Regions from separate parts of the Rhizobium sp. 01N424 genome, predicted to be linked through region 3. Evidence: predicted binding sites of a transcription regulator. Region 3 holds the regulator's gene; each other region holds the start of a gene.
The links. The regulator PhoB, encoded in region 3, activates phosphate uptake and scavenging genes when phosphate is short. The targets are predictions, from matches to a motif close to TGTCATNNANCTGTCAT.
Positions count from the first base shown of each region.

Region 1: a site for PhoB is predicted at 2,597-2,613, ahead of AC1DNK_RS11780 (DUF2794 domain-containing protein). Genes of this name have one in related genera too.
Region 2: a site for PhoB is predicted at 1,865-1,881, ahead of ugpB (sn-glycerol-3-phosphate ABC transporter substrate-binding protein UgpB). Genes of this name have one in related genera too.

Region 1 is NZ_JBFTRK010000003.1:274,099-278,266, reverse strand. It holds gene AC1DNK_RS11805 (ABC transporter permease) at 1-32, shown strand, start outside; gene AC1DNK_RS11800 (Bax inhibitor-1/YccA family protein) at 227-955, shown strand; gene AC1DNK_RS11795 (hypothetical protein) at 1,104-1,340, opposite strand; gene AC1DNK_RS11790 (hypothetical protein) at 1,413-1,622, opposite strand; gene AC1DNK_RS11785 (N-acetyltransferase family protein) at 1,611-2,168, shown strand; gene AC1DNK_RS11780 (DUF2794 domain-containing protein) at 2,172-2,573, opposite strand; gene AC1DNK_RS11775 (DUF1223 domain-containing protein) at 2,850-3,590, opposite strand; gene acnA (aconitate hydratase AcnA) at 3,811-4,168, opposite strand, start outside.
Region 2 is NZ_JBFTRK010000001.1:202,125-206,292, reverse strand. It holds gene ugpA (sn-glycerol-3-phosphate ABC transporter permease UgpA) at 1-400, opposite strand, end outside; gene ugpB (sn-glycerol-3-phosphate ABC transporter substrate-binding protein UgpB) at 464-1,789, opposite strand; gene AC1DNK_RS01105 (YraN family protein) at 1,915-2,283, opposite strand; gene rsmI (16S rRNA (cytidine(1402)-2'-O)-methyltransferase) at 2,273-3,190, opposite strand; gene AC1DNK_RS01095 (hypothetical protein) at 3,183-3,341, opposite strand; gene dnaN (DNA polymerase III subunit beta) at 3,437-4,168, shown strand, end outside.
Region 3 is NZ_JBFTRK010000001.1:390,270-394,437, reverse strand. It holds gene AC1DNK_RS02035 (acetylornithine transaminase) at 1-763, opposite strand, end outside; gene AC1DNK_RS02030 (GcrA family cell cycle regulator) at 1,190-1,726, shown strand; gene phoB (phosphate regulon transcriptional regulator PhoB) at 1,792-2,475, opposite strand; gene phoU (phosphate signaling complex protein PhoU) at 2,508-3,221, opposite strand; gene pstB (phosphate ABC transporter ATP-binding protein PstB) at 3,268-4,083, opposite strand; gene pstA (phosphate ABC transporter permease PstA) at 4,099-4,168, opposite strand, start outside.

The DNA.
Region 1 (4,168 bases), on a different contig from region 3:
AGAAGGCGGCACCCGTTCTGCGCGAGCTCTAGGGCTGGCACTGGTAATGCAGCGCCCAATAAAATAGCTTCACCTTACGGCGATTTAACCCCGCCGCCGGTTGCAAGGGCCTTGTTTGCAAAGGGCGAAGGCCTCATATTGACCGCAGGCATGCTGGAGCTCCGCAGCGGCGCCCGGGTCGCAAAGCCCGACACCGTATTCACATCGGAGCTTGTAAGAGGAAACTATGGCTGACCTTCGTAACTACCAAAGCCGGGCGCAGACTGGCGAGATGATCGACCAGGGGCTGCGCTCCTATATGCTCAAGGTCTACAACCTGATGGCGCTGGGTCTGGCGATCACGGGTGTAGCCGCATTTCTGTCATTCCAATTCGCCTTTGCCGACGGTCAGCTGACCGCCTTTGGCCAGGCCATCTATCTGAGCCCGCTGAAGTGGGTCGTCATCCTGGCTCCTCTGGCCATGGTGTTCTTCCTGAGCTTCCGGATCAACCGCATGAGCGTTTCGGCCGCGCAGACCACCTTCTGGATCTACGCCGCGCTGGTGGGTCTGTCGCTTTCGTCTCTGCTGCTGATCTACACCGGCCAGAGCGTGGTGCAGACATTCTTCATCACCGCCGCCTCGTTCGGCGCACTGTCGCTCTACGGCTATTCGACCAAGCGTGATCTCTCGGCCATGGGCTCGTTCCTGGTGATGGGTCTGTTTGGCCTGATCATCGCGTCGGTCGTGAACATCTTCCTGGGCTCGTCTGCCCTTCAGTTCGCGATCTCCGTGATCGGCGTCCTGATCTTCGCCGGCCTGACGGCCTACGATACGCAGCGGATCAAGGAAATGTACTACGAAGCCGATGGTGCCGAAGTCATGGGCCGCAAGGCGATCATGGGCGCGCTGACGCTCTACCTCGACTTCATCAACCTGTTCATGTTCCTTCTGCAGTTCATGGGTAACCGCAAGTAGGACGGAACTGTTGACGGCCAGACCGTCTGGCCGAATGCGAGACAACCGAGCCGCCTGCAACAGAGATGTTGCAGGCGGTTTTGTTTTTCGGAGTGTGGATTGGCGCTGTGGTCACGCAGCTGGCAATTAGCGGCCAGCCTTGCGCGTCTTAAAGCTTGCGCGCCGCCAGGCGCCGACGGTCGAGCGCAACATGGTCGGAGCCGCGCTTCGTCAGGCGGAATTGCCGCTTCTGGAACTCGCCGCGAATCTCGATAAAGCCCTTCTCCTCGGCTTCGTTCAAGGTCTTCAGGCTGGTGCCCTCAGGGGGAGACTGCCAATCAATGCCGACGGCAGCGTGCAGCAAAACCAGAATCTTGATAATGGCGTTTCTCCATGGCTGACGCATGCGGCCGATCTGCCGCCTGACGCAAAGGCCTGTTCCGCGAAAGCTGTTCTCTAGAAGCTCCGGCGGGTTCGGTCAACTCGCCGGCTTGGCGGCCACCACGTCGCTGTCATCGGACAGCTTGCCAAGACAGGAAGTCAAGGAACGATCACAACAGCGACGGACCAGCGCGATCATTTTGAATGCTCCCGTGCGACCCCTTGCTTTTCCTGTTGCCAAATCTCGCGCCGGATGGTTTTCAGCCTGAACCACATTCCAGACATCGGCCGTCGAATGACCGTTCATTTCCGCAATATCTCCGCTTCCGACCTCGATGCCATCACGGCGATTTACCGTGAGGCGGTGCTGTCAGGCGTCGCCAGCTACGAGATTGCCCCGCCGGAACGCCAGGAGATGGCCACGCGGCTGGCTGCCATAACGGGCCAGGGCTACCCCTATCTCGCCGCCATTGACGAAGACGGCGTGCTGCTGGGCTATGCCTATGCATCCGCGTTCCGCACCCGCCCGGCTTACCGATGGATGGTCGAGGATTCGATCTATCTGGCGCCGGAGGCCCGGGGAAAGGGCGTTGGCAAGGCGTTGCTCGCGGAGCTGATTGCCCGCTGCACGGCGCTTGGCTTCCGGCAGATGGTCGCCGTGATCGGCGGAGCCCATCCGGCATCGATCGCGCTGCATCGTTCATTGGGTTTCGAGGAAACCGACCTGCTCAAGGGTACCGGCTACAAGCACGGCCGCTGGCTGGACACCATGCTCATGCAGCGGCAGCTGGGCGAGGGAAAGGATACCGATCCGGACCCGTCGGCCTATCCAGGCACCCTTTACAAGGGCTGACGGCTATTTGTCGACGAGCTTCAGCACCTTGTCGAACACCTTCAGAACCTGCTGCAGCTCGTGGCCGCGCTTCAGGATCATGCCGTTGGTGTTGACGACGGAATAGGCGCCCTGCTTGTTGGCAAGCTTGGGGTCTTTCTCGATGGTGAAGAGCGGCATTTCGCCGGAGCGCTTGAAGACGGAGAACACCGCCTTGTCCTTCATGTGGTCGATGGCGTAGTCTTTCCACTCGCCCTCGCCGACCATGCGGCCGTAGATCCACAGGATCGCATCCAACTCTCGCCGGTGAAAGGTCACCGGCAACGGATCCTTGTTCTGCTTGTATTCTTTAAGATCGACGACGACTGAGGAACTATTGTCGGCGGAACGGTGATCGCCATGCCGCAAATCCGGCTGATCTGTCATCAGTCTCTCAAGGCCTCTCGCTTATGACAGGAGAGTGACAGTTTGCCCGACCCGCCGCAAATTGCAAGTGCGGCCAGTCATCACATTAAGCATATGCTATGCAATCTCCGGAGCGCCGCAATTCAGTCAAAACAGCGCCTCATTTGCAGGGGAAATTCCGCTCACCGATTTGGCGCCAGCGCGCCAAAGGGCCCGGCTGAGCGTATCGACCTTAACCCCAGCCCCGAATACGATTAGCCGGGCCGCCCCGTTTTCCATCCTGAACGGATGAAACTTTCAGATATTTTTCCCGGCCATGACGACGGTTGCGCCCAGGATCGCGGCCGGATCACCGTCAGCCGTAGCAGCCTGTAACAGGATTGCACAGCCTTCGAGGTCGGCCTTTTGCAGAACCGTTGCAGGTAAAGTCAGGCTTGTTGCCTTTCCGTCCCACATTCCGACAGTTTCAATGTCGCTGACGCTGTTGATGTAGGAAATCTTCTGGCCGCTGTTTTCGCCCTTCTCGACGTCGATGGTCTTTTCCTTGTCGAAATAGACCATCACCACATTGGCTTTCCCCTGGCCGGCGCCAATCTTGATCTCAAGCTCATCGCCTCGCATCTGCGCATCGATAGGGACATTCAGCCCCTTGCCGTCGGTCGAGAAGCCGTCGATCTTTCCGTTGATCGCCGAGAGATCGGAACCAGTCATATGATCACGGCCGTTGACGACGACCTGCGGCGTGTAAACGTTGCTGCGGCCGAGCATGCGGGCATAGCCGTACTGACGCTCGGTGTTCTGCTTGGAACTCAGCGTGTCGGTCCAGCCGAGATAGTTCCAGTAATCGACATGATAGGCGAGCGCGATCACATTGCCCTGGCCAACGATCTTGCGAAATGCGGCATCGGCTGGCGGACAGGATGAGCAACCCTGCGAGGTAAACAGTTCAACGACGCCCTTCGGCTTGCCGTCTTCGGCTTGAAGTGGCGCTGCGAGCACCAGACCGGCAATCAGCGAAATCAAAAAACGCGGCGACATTGCAACCTCTTTATCCAGGACATCGGGCGAACGAAGGCCGCGCGGCCTGATTGACGACCGTAGAGATAATCCTTCCGGTTCCAAACGGGAAGTAACGAAGGGGTGAGACATCCCCACCCGCCATCGCAGCCGGAACACATCGCCGTGAGCCCCGTCCCCGCAAAGAAAAACCGCCGGAGATTGCTCCCCGGCGGCAATTATCGTGTGCTTGTCTTAAGAATTAAGCAGCGAGGTCGCGCAGAACCGTCTGCAGGATGCCGCCGTTGTTGAGGTAGATCACCTCGTCGAGCGTATCGACGCGCGACAGCAGCGGGACGTCCTTCACCGAACCATCGCCATAAGTGATCTTGGCGATCTTCTTCTCGCGCGGCTTGATGTTCTCGAGACCTTCGATGGTGACGATTTCATCGCCCTTGAGGCCGAGGCTTGCCCAGGTCGTGCCTTCTTCGAAGACGAACGGGATGATGCCCATGCCGACCAGGTTCGAGCGGTGGATACGCTCGAAGGACTGGGCGATGACGGCCTTGACGCCGAGCAGGTTGGTGCCCTTCGCAGCCCAGTCGCGCGACGAGCCGTTG
Region 2 (4,168 bases), 190 kb from region 3:
TGCTGGGGTTGAACATGAACCACCAGAGCAGGCCGGCGGCCGCTGGCGCCACGGCATAGGGCCAGACGAGCAGCGTCGTATAGATGCGGCCACTCTTCAGCACGCGGTTGACGCAGACGGCAAAGAGCAGTGACAGCCCCATCGACAGCACGGTGACGGAGACCGAGAAGATCAGCGTCACCCACAGCGCGTTCATATAGTCGGCGCTGCCGAAGAGCTTGGTATAGTTGGCGAACCAGACAAAGGTCGTCTTCATGCCGAAGGGGTCTTCGCGCAGGAAGGACTGCCGGAAGGCCTGAAAGGCCGGCCAGATGAAGAAGACCAGGGTGACTGCGAGCTGCGGCGCCAGAAGAAAATATGGCAGGACGCGGTTCGAAAAGATTGTGCGCTTTGTCTGCATGGCTCGCCCGATATGGAAAGGCCCTCCCCGGACTGGGGAGGGCTCAGCTTCTGCTTCGAAAGCTTAGTTCGAGTTGGCGGCTTCGAATTCGCGCAGGATGGCGTTGCCTTCCTTGACGGCTTCGTCGAGCGCCTGCTGGGCGGTCTGCTTGCCCGACAGCACGGTTTCGAACTGCTGGTCGATAACGTCGCGGATCTGGGTCAGGTTGCCGAAACGAACGCCCTTGGAGTTTTCGGACGGCGTGCCGCGCAGGATCTGCTTCAGGCCAACGTCGGAGCCCGGGTTCTTGTCGTAGTAACCCTGGGACTTACCGAGATCGTAGGCAGCGTTGGTGATCGGCAGGTAGCCCGAGAACTGGTGCCAATCAGCCTGAACTTCCGGCTGGCTGAGGTAGGTGTAGAACTTGGCGACACCCTTGTAGACTTCCGGCTTCTGGCCGTTCAGCGTCCAGAGCGTTGCGCCGCCGATGATCGAGTTCTTCGGATCCTTGGTGACGTCGTCATAGTAGGGCAGTGTCGAGAAGCCGACCTGGAACGCCTTGGCGTTGTTGATCACACCAGCGCGCGAACCCGAGGAGCCCATGTAGATGGCGCATTCCTGCGAGTAGAACTTCGGAGCTGCATCGGGGCCGCCGCCCGGACCACCGTACTGGAAGTAACCGGCATCCTGCCACTTCTTCAGGTCGCTCCAGAGACGAGCCTGGTTCGGACCGTTGAAGCTCAGCTCAGCCTTGGTGCCGCCGAAGCCGTTCTGCAGCGTGCCGTAGGGCAGGTCGTGGATGGCCGAGAAGTTTTCGAGGCCGAGCCAGGTCGCAGCGTAGGTGATGGTGAAGCCGCACTTGGCAGCGCCGGAGTCGACGATCTTCTTCGAGAACTCAGCCAGTTCGGCATAGGTCTTCGGGGCAACTTCCGGATCGAGGCCAGCCTTCTTGAAGACGTCCTTGTTGTAATAGAGGATCGGCGTCGAGGAGTTGAACGGGAAGGACAGGATGTTGCCTTCCGGATCGGAGTAGTAACCGACGACAGGCGCGATGAACTTCGACGGATCCCAGGGCTCGCCCTCGTCGGCCATCAGCTTGTAAACCGGATAGACGGCGCCCTTGGCGGCCATCATCGTGCCGGTGCCGACTTCGAAGACCTGAACGATAGCCGGCTGCTGACCAGCACGGAAAGCGGCGATAGCGGCAGTCAGGGTCTCAGGATAGGTGCCCTTGAAAACCGGGGTCACGTGATATTCGGTCTGGCTGTCGTTGAACTTCTGAACGATCTGCTCGAGCTTCTGCCCGAGTTCGCCACCCATGGCGTGCCACCAGGTGATCTCGGTTGCGGCGAACGATGCCGACGAAGACAATACGACCGCGGCAGCGGCCAGAGAAAACGTCTTGAACATGGATAAATCCTCTCCACCAATTGTTGGGGTGAGGAAGCCAATAGAGGCCTTACGTGACGCCTCCTTTACATTTGCATGACAGAAAAATTACAAAGCCTGTCTGTCTGCACGCCTATGCAATGCCGCTAGAAGGCATTTGGGAAATGCCGGGGCAAGCGGCCGGGCAATACGGCCACGATATCGTAACGCTGCGATAGCAGGTGATTGGCCGGCTGGCGGGCAAGCCAGAGGTCGCTGGCATCACGGATGCGTTTCTGAGCCGCATAAGAAACAGCGTCCACCGCGCCGCGCTCGTCCCGCCGGGCTTTGACCTCGACAAAAATGGCGAGATCGCCCTTGCGGGCGATGATATCGATCTCGCCGAGCTTGGTGCGATAGCGGAAGGCGGCGATGCGGTAGCCCTTCAAGATCAGAAAGAGTGCGGCTGCGTATTCCGAGAACTGGCCCCGGCGCAGCGCCTTCTGCCTGTCCGCGCGAGGGCCGCTACCGCTCATCCGCCTTCATATCCAGCAAGCGCTGATAAAGCTCCTTGCGGGGCAGGCCCGTCAGCTTTGCGGCCTCGGCTGCCGCCTTCGCTGTCGGCATCGTGCCCGAGAGATCGGCAAGGATCGCATCGACATCGGCCGCATCGGCCGGCTTCTCGGCGGCCGGTGCGACGACGAGGACGATTTCGCCCTTCACATTGTCGTTCTCGGCATAGTGGGCAGCAAGTTCCGCGAGCGTGCCGCGGCGGAATTCCTCATAGGTCTTGGTCAGCTCGCGACAAACCGAGGCAAGGCGTTCACCGCCCAGCACATCGGCCGCAGCCGCCAGCGTCGCGCCGATGCGATGCGGGGACTCGAAAAACAGCAGCGTTGCCGGCGTGGTTGCGAATTCGCCCAGCCGGTCGCGGCGCGCCTTGTCCTTGACCGGCAGAAAACCGGCGAAAAGAAAGGCTTCGTTTGGCAGACCGGAACCGACGAGGGCCGCGAGAGGTGCGGAGGCACCCGGGATCGGAACGACCTTGTAGCCGGTCTCGATGGCTGTCTGAGCCAGACGATAGCCCGGGTCGGAGACCAGCGGCGTTCCGGCATCCGAGACCAGCGCGACCGATTTTCCGGCCTCGATCGCCTGCATCAGACGCGGCCCGGCCTCGTCTGCATTGTATTCGTGATAGGAAAAGGGCCGGTTCTGGATGCCGTAGCGGTCGAGAAGCACGCGCGTCACACGCGTATCCTCGCAGGCGAGCACATCGGCTCCCGCCAGCGTTTCCAGCGCGCGAAGCGTGATATCGCCGAGATTGCCGATCGGCGTTGCGACCAGATACAGCGCCGCTTCGAGCGGGCGGGCGGGGATGCTGACATTGTGCAGGCGGTAGGTGCGAAGCTTGCCGCCCTCGCCCGCCGTCTCTTCATTACTCAATTTCAAAGGCCCTCTCTGGCGTCGGCTCTTTATGCGCGCAGGCTTCGTTCGCGGCAAGGGTTCGGATTTCTGTGAGGATCATTGGGTAAATGCGCCTTTGCAGGCCTGCAAAGCCTTGCACCCCTTGCAATGCCCGGCAAAGTTCTGCCATTTTGCCCGTCCACTCCTCCGGCCATGGAGCCGGAAAGGCATTTTTCTGGCGCGCTCGCGCGCCCGGACAGTCACGGTCGAAAGCGGTAGCATCCCATGCGTATTACGATTGAGCGTTCCAACCTCCTGAAGTCGCTGAACCACGTTCACCGCGTCGTCGAACGGCGGAACACGATCCCGATCCTGTCCAACATCCTGCTGCGCGCCGACGGCCAGAACCTCGACATGAAGGCGACCGACCTCGATCTCGAAGTCACCGAAGCGACGCCCGCCAATGTCGAACAGGCCGGTGCGACCACTGTTCCTGCCCATCTTCTTTACGACATCGTCCGCAAGCTGCCCGATGGTTCGGAAGTTCTGCTTGCGACATCGACCGATGGCGGCTCGATGACGGTGCAATCCGGCCGCTCGAAGTTCTCGCTGCAGTGCCTGCCGCAATCCGACTTCCCGGATCTGACCGCCGGCACCTTCACCCATTCCTTCAAGCTGAAGGCAACGGATCTCAAGATGCTGATCGATCGCACCCAGTTTGCGATCTCCACCGAAGAGACCCGCTATTACCTGAACGGTATCTTCTTCCACACGATCGAAAGCGAAGGCGACCTGAAGCTGCGCGCCGTTGCGACCGACGGCCATCGTCTCGCCCGCGCCGACGTGAAGGCGCCTTCGGGCTCCGAGGGCATGCCCGGCATCATCATTCCGCGCAAGACCGTCGGCGAGTTGCAGAAGCTGGTCGATAGCCCGGATGCACTTGTTACCGTTGAAGTTTCCGACGCCAAGATCCGCCTCAGCATCGGCTCGATCGTCATGACATCGAAGCTGATCGAC
Region 3 (4,168 bases):
CGCCGAGAGGGAAGCCGCCACCGATACCCTTGGCGACAGCCATGATGTCAGGGGTCACGCCGGACCACTCATAGGCAAAGAACTTGCCGGTACGGCCGACGCCCGTCTGGACCTCGTCGAGAATGAGCAGCAGGCCCTTCTCGTCGCAGAGCGCGCGCAGCGCCTTCATGAACTCAGTGGTCACCGGGCGAATGCCACCCTCGCCCTGAACCGGCTCGATCAGAATGCCTGCGGTCGCATCGGTGATTGCGGCGCGCACAGCGTCGATATCGCCAAAGGGCACCTGGTCGAAGCCAGGGGCCTTGGGGCCGAAACCTTCGAGATACTTCTCTTGCCCGCCGGCAGCGATCGTCGCCAGCGTCCGGCCGTGGAAGGCGCCTTCGAAGGTGATGATATGGAAACGCTCGGGATGGCCCTTCGAATACTGATAGCGGCGTGCGGTCTTGATCGCGCATTCGAGGGCTTCCGCGCCGGAATTGGTGAAGAACACCTTGTCGGCGAAAGTCGCCTCCGTCAGCCGCCTGGCGAGTTGTTCCTGACCGGGGATTTCATAGATGTTGGACAGGTGCCAGACCTTGTCGGCCTGCGCCTTCAGGGTATCCACGACATGCGGATTGCTGTGGCCGACCGAGGTCACAGCAACGCCGGCACCGAAATCCAGATATCGTTCGCCGCTTTCGGTAATCAGCCACACGCCCTCACCTCGCTCGAACCGCAATGGGGCACGAGAATAGGTATCATATAGCGGCGCGGCTTCAGCCATGGCGCGGTCTCCTGTCAGCGTTACGGGCAACCGGACTCCGGCTAAAAAACCAGGTCCGAAAAATTAAAAATGCCGCCTTTCGGCGGCGACTGGCACTATTTACTTTTCGCACTGCAATGTCAACAAAACTGCGGCTTTCGTGGCTTCTGAGAGACGCTCAAGCAATGTCGCGTTTTATCAACAGCTAATGTTGCAGAAATGACTCTCAGGGGAAGCAAGTTGGGGAAAACCCCGAATTCGATTCATCCGGATTCCTGCGACTCTTGTCACGGAGTCAGCCTCACACTAGGTTAAAACTCAATTACTAGACTGCATGCGGCGGAACTAGTCACCAAAATTAGTCAAGCGTTTCTTGTGCCGGATTCGTCCGGGGCAAACAGTGAGGGATTCTGCCTTCGCAACGCTTAAACGGCGGAGACACAGGGCATGAACTGGACAGACGAGCGGGTCGAGAAACTCAAGAAACTGTGGTCCGAAGGGCTGAGCGCGAGCCAGATCGCTGCCCAGCTTGGCGGCGTCAGCCGTAACGCCGTTATCGGCAAGGTTCACCGTCTGGCGCTGCCGGGCCGTGCGAAGGCCGGCGGCAACGCCACGGCTGCCCGCGCTCCCAAGCGTACGGCGGCAGCACCCCGCGCCCCAACCTACGCATCGCGTCTGGCGACGACCCGTACGGTCACCCGCCAGCAGGGCGCGACGATGCTGAAGGAAGAGATCGAGATCGACGTCATGGAGGAGATGGAATACCGTCCCGCCAAGAACGTGATCGTCCCGATTTCCCGCCGTCTCGGCCTGACGGAGCTCACCGAGCGCACCTGCAAGTGGCCGGTCGGCGATCCCTTGAAGGACGATTTCCACTTCTGCGGCTGCGAAAGCCCGGATTCTTCGCCTTACTGCACCTACCACCAGCGCCTGGCCTACCAGCCGGTCAACGAGCGCCGCAGGGCAGCAGCGCGAGCAAACTGAGCCGGGTAAGCACAAACGAAAAACGGGCCTTACGGCCCGTTTTTTTGTGTCTCAATTCCGAAAGCTCAAGCTTCCATCGAATATCCAGCGCCGCGAACGGTGCGGATGACATCCTGCATATTGGAGAAGTTCAGCGCCTTGCGCAGACGGCCGACATGGACATCGACGGTGCGCTCGTCGACATAGATGTCGTGACCCCAGACGCCATCCAGAAGCTGCGAGCGCGAGAAGACGCGGCCGGGAGAGGCCATCAGGAATTCCAGCAGGCGAAACTCGGTCGGGCCGAGACGCACTTCGCGGGTCTTGCGATGAACGCGGTGCGTCTCGCGGTCGAGTTCGATATCGCCGCACTTCAGCACGGTCGAGAGAACTTCGGGCTTGGCGCGGCGCAGCATCGCCTTGACGCGAGCGACGAGCTCGGGCGTCGAGAACGGCTTGACGACATAGTCGTCGGCGCCGGTCGAGAGGCCGCGAACGCGTTCACTTTCCTCGCCGCGCGCCGTCAGCATGATGATCGGCAGGCGCTCGGTCTCCGGGCGCATGCGCAGCCGGCGGCAAAGCTCGATGCCTGATACGCCAGGCAGCATCCAATCAAGGATAAGAAGGTCCGGCGTCCGCTCCTGAAGGCGGATTTCCGCCTCATCGCCGCGCAGGATGGTGTCGACCTCGAAACCTTCGGCTTCGAGATTGTAACGAAGAAGCACGCTCAGTGCTTCTTCGTCTTCAACGACTGCAACTCTCGGGATCATTCTGTTCTGTCTCCTGAGGCCCGGTCCGGATATTATTCCGTGACCGCGCCGACGGTGTTGGCGGTGTCGTCCTTCGGACGCTCGCCCTCCGGCTGGGCGCCGGTCGCCATGTAGTAGATGGTTTCTGCGATGTTGGTGGCATGGTCGCCGATGCGTTCGATGTTCTTGGCACAGAACAAGAGATGCGTGCAGCTGGTGATGTTGCGCGGATCTTCCATCATGTAGGTCAGGAGCTCGCGGAACAGCGAGGTGTACATCGCGTCGATTTCCTCGTCGCGCTCGCGGATCGACTTCGCCTTGTCGGCGGCGCGCGTCGTGTAAACGTCGAGCACTTCCTTGAGCTGGACGAGCGCCAGTTCGGAGAGATGCTCCAGGCCGCGGCCGAGCTTGCGCGGAACGCCGGTGCTCTGCACGGCGATGACGCGCTTGGCGGTGTTCTTGCCGAGATCGCCGACGCGCTCGAGGTCGGCGGCGATGCGGATCGACCCCATGATCTCGCGCAGGTCCGACGCCATCGGCTGGCGGCGGGCGATGGTGACGATCGCCTTGTCGTTGATCTCGCGCTCGGCGTGATCGAGGATCACGTCGTCGGAGATGACCTTCTGCGCCAGTGCGCCGTCGCCATTGACCAGCGCGCGCACAGCGTCGGAGACCATCTGTTCCGCCAGACCGCCCATCTCGGAGATGCGGCGGGTCAGAAACTTCAGATCTTCGTCATATGCTGAAAAGATATGTGTCGATGCCATGGGAAATGTCCTTGAGTGTCTCTATCGGAAGTCGTGACGCCAAAGATCAGCCGAAGCGGCCCATGATGTAGTCCTGGGTACGCGGATCGTCCGGATTGGTGAACATCTTGTCGGTATCGTTCTCCTCGACGAGATTGCCGAGGTGGAACATGGCGGTGCGCTGCGAGACGCGGGCTGCCTGCTGCATGGAGTGCGTCACGATGACGATCGTGTAGCTTTCGCGCAGCTCGTGGATCAGCTCCTCGACCTTTGCAGTGGCGATCGGGTCGAGCGCCGAGCAAGGCTCGTCCATGAGGATGACTTCAGGGCTGACGGCGACGGCGCGGGCGATGCAGAGACGCTGCTGCTGGCCGCCAGACAGGCCGGTGCCGGATTCATGCACGCGGTCCTTGACCTCGTTCCAGAGGCCGGCACGCTGAAGGCTGGTCTCGACGATCTGGTCCATGTCGGCTTTCGACTTGGCGAGACCGTGAATGCGCGGGCCGTAGGCGACGTTTTCATAGATCGTCTTCGGGAACGGGTTCGGCTTCTGGAACACCATGCCGACGCGGGCGCGAAGTTCGACGACGTCAATATCCGGATCGTAGATATCATCGCCATCGAGCGTGATCTTGCCGGTGACGCGGCAATTGTCGATCGTATCGTTCATGCGGTTCAGGCTGCGCAGGAAAGTGGACTTGCCGCAGCCGGACGGGCCGATGAGCGCAGTCACGGTGTTTTCGCGGATGTTCAGCTTGACGTCGAAGAGAGCGCGCTTTTCGCCGTAATAGACGGAAACGTCCTGGCCGATCATCTTGTAAGGGATGCTGTTCATCTTCTGGTCCAGAGCCTTCTCAACTGCTGCTTCTGTCAACATGTTCATGGGTTTCTACTCCGTTTACCAGCGGCGCTCAAAGCGACGGCGCAAGAGGATGGCTCCGATGTTCATGACAATCAGGAACAGGAGC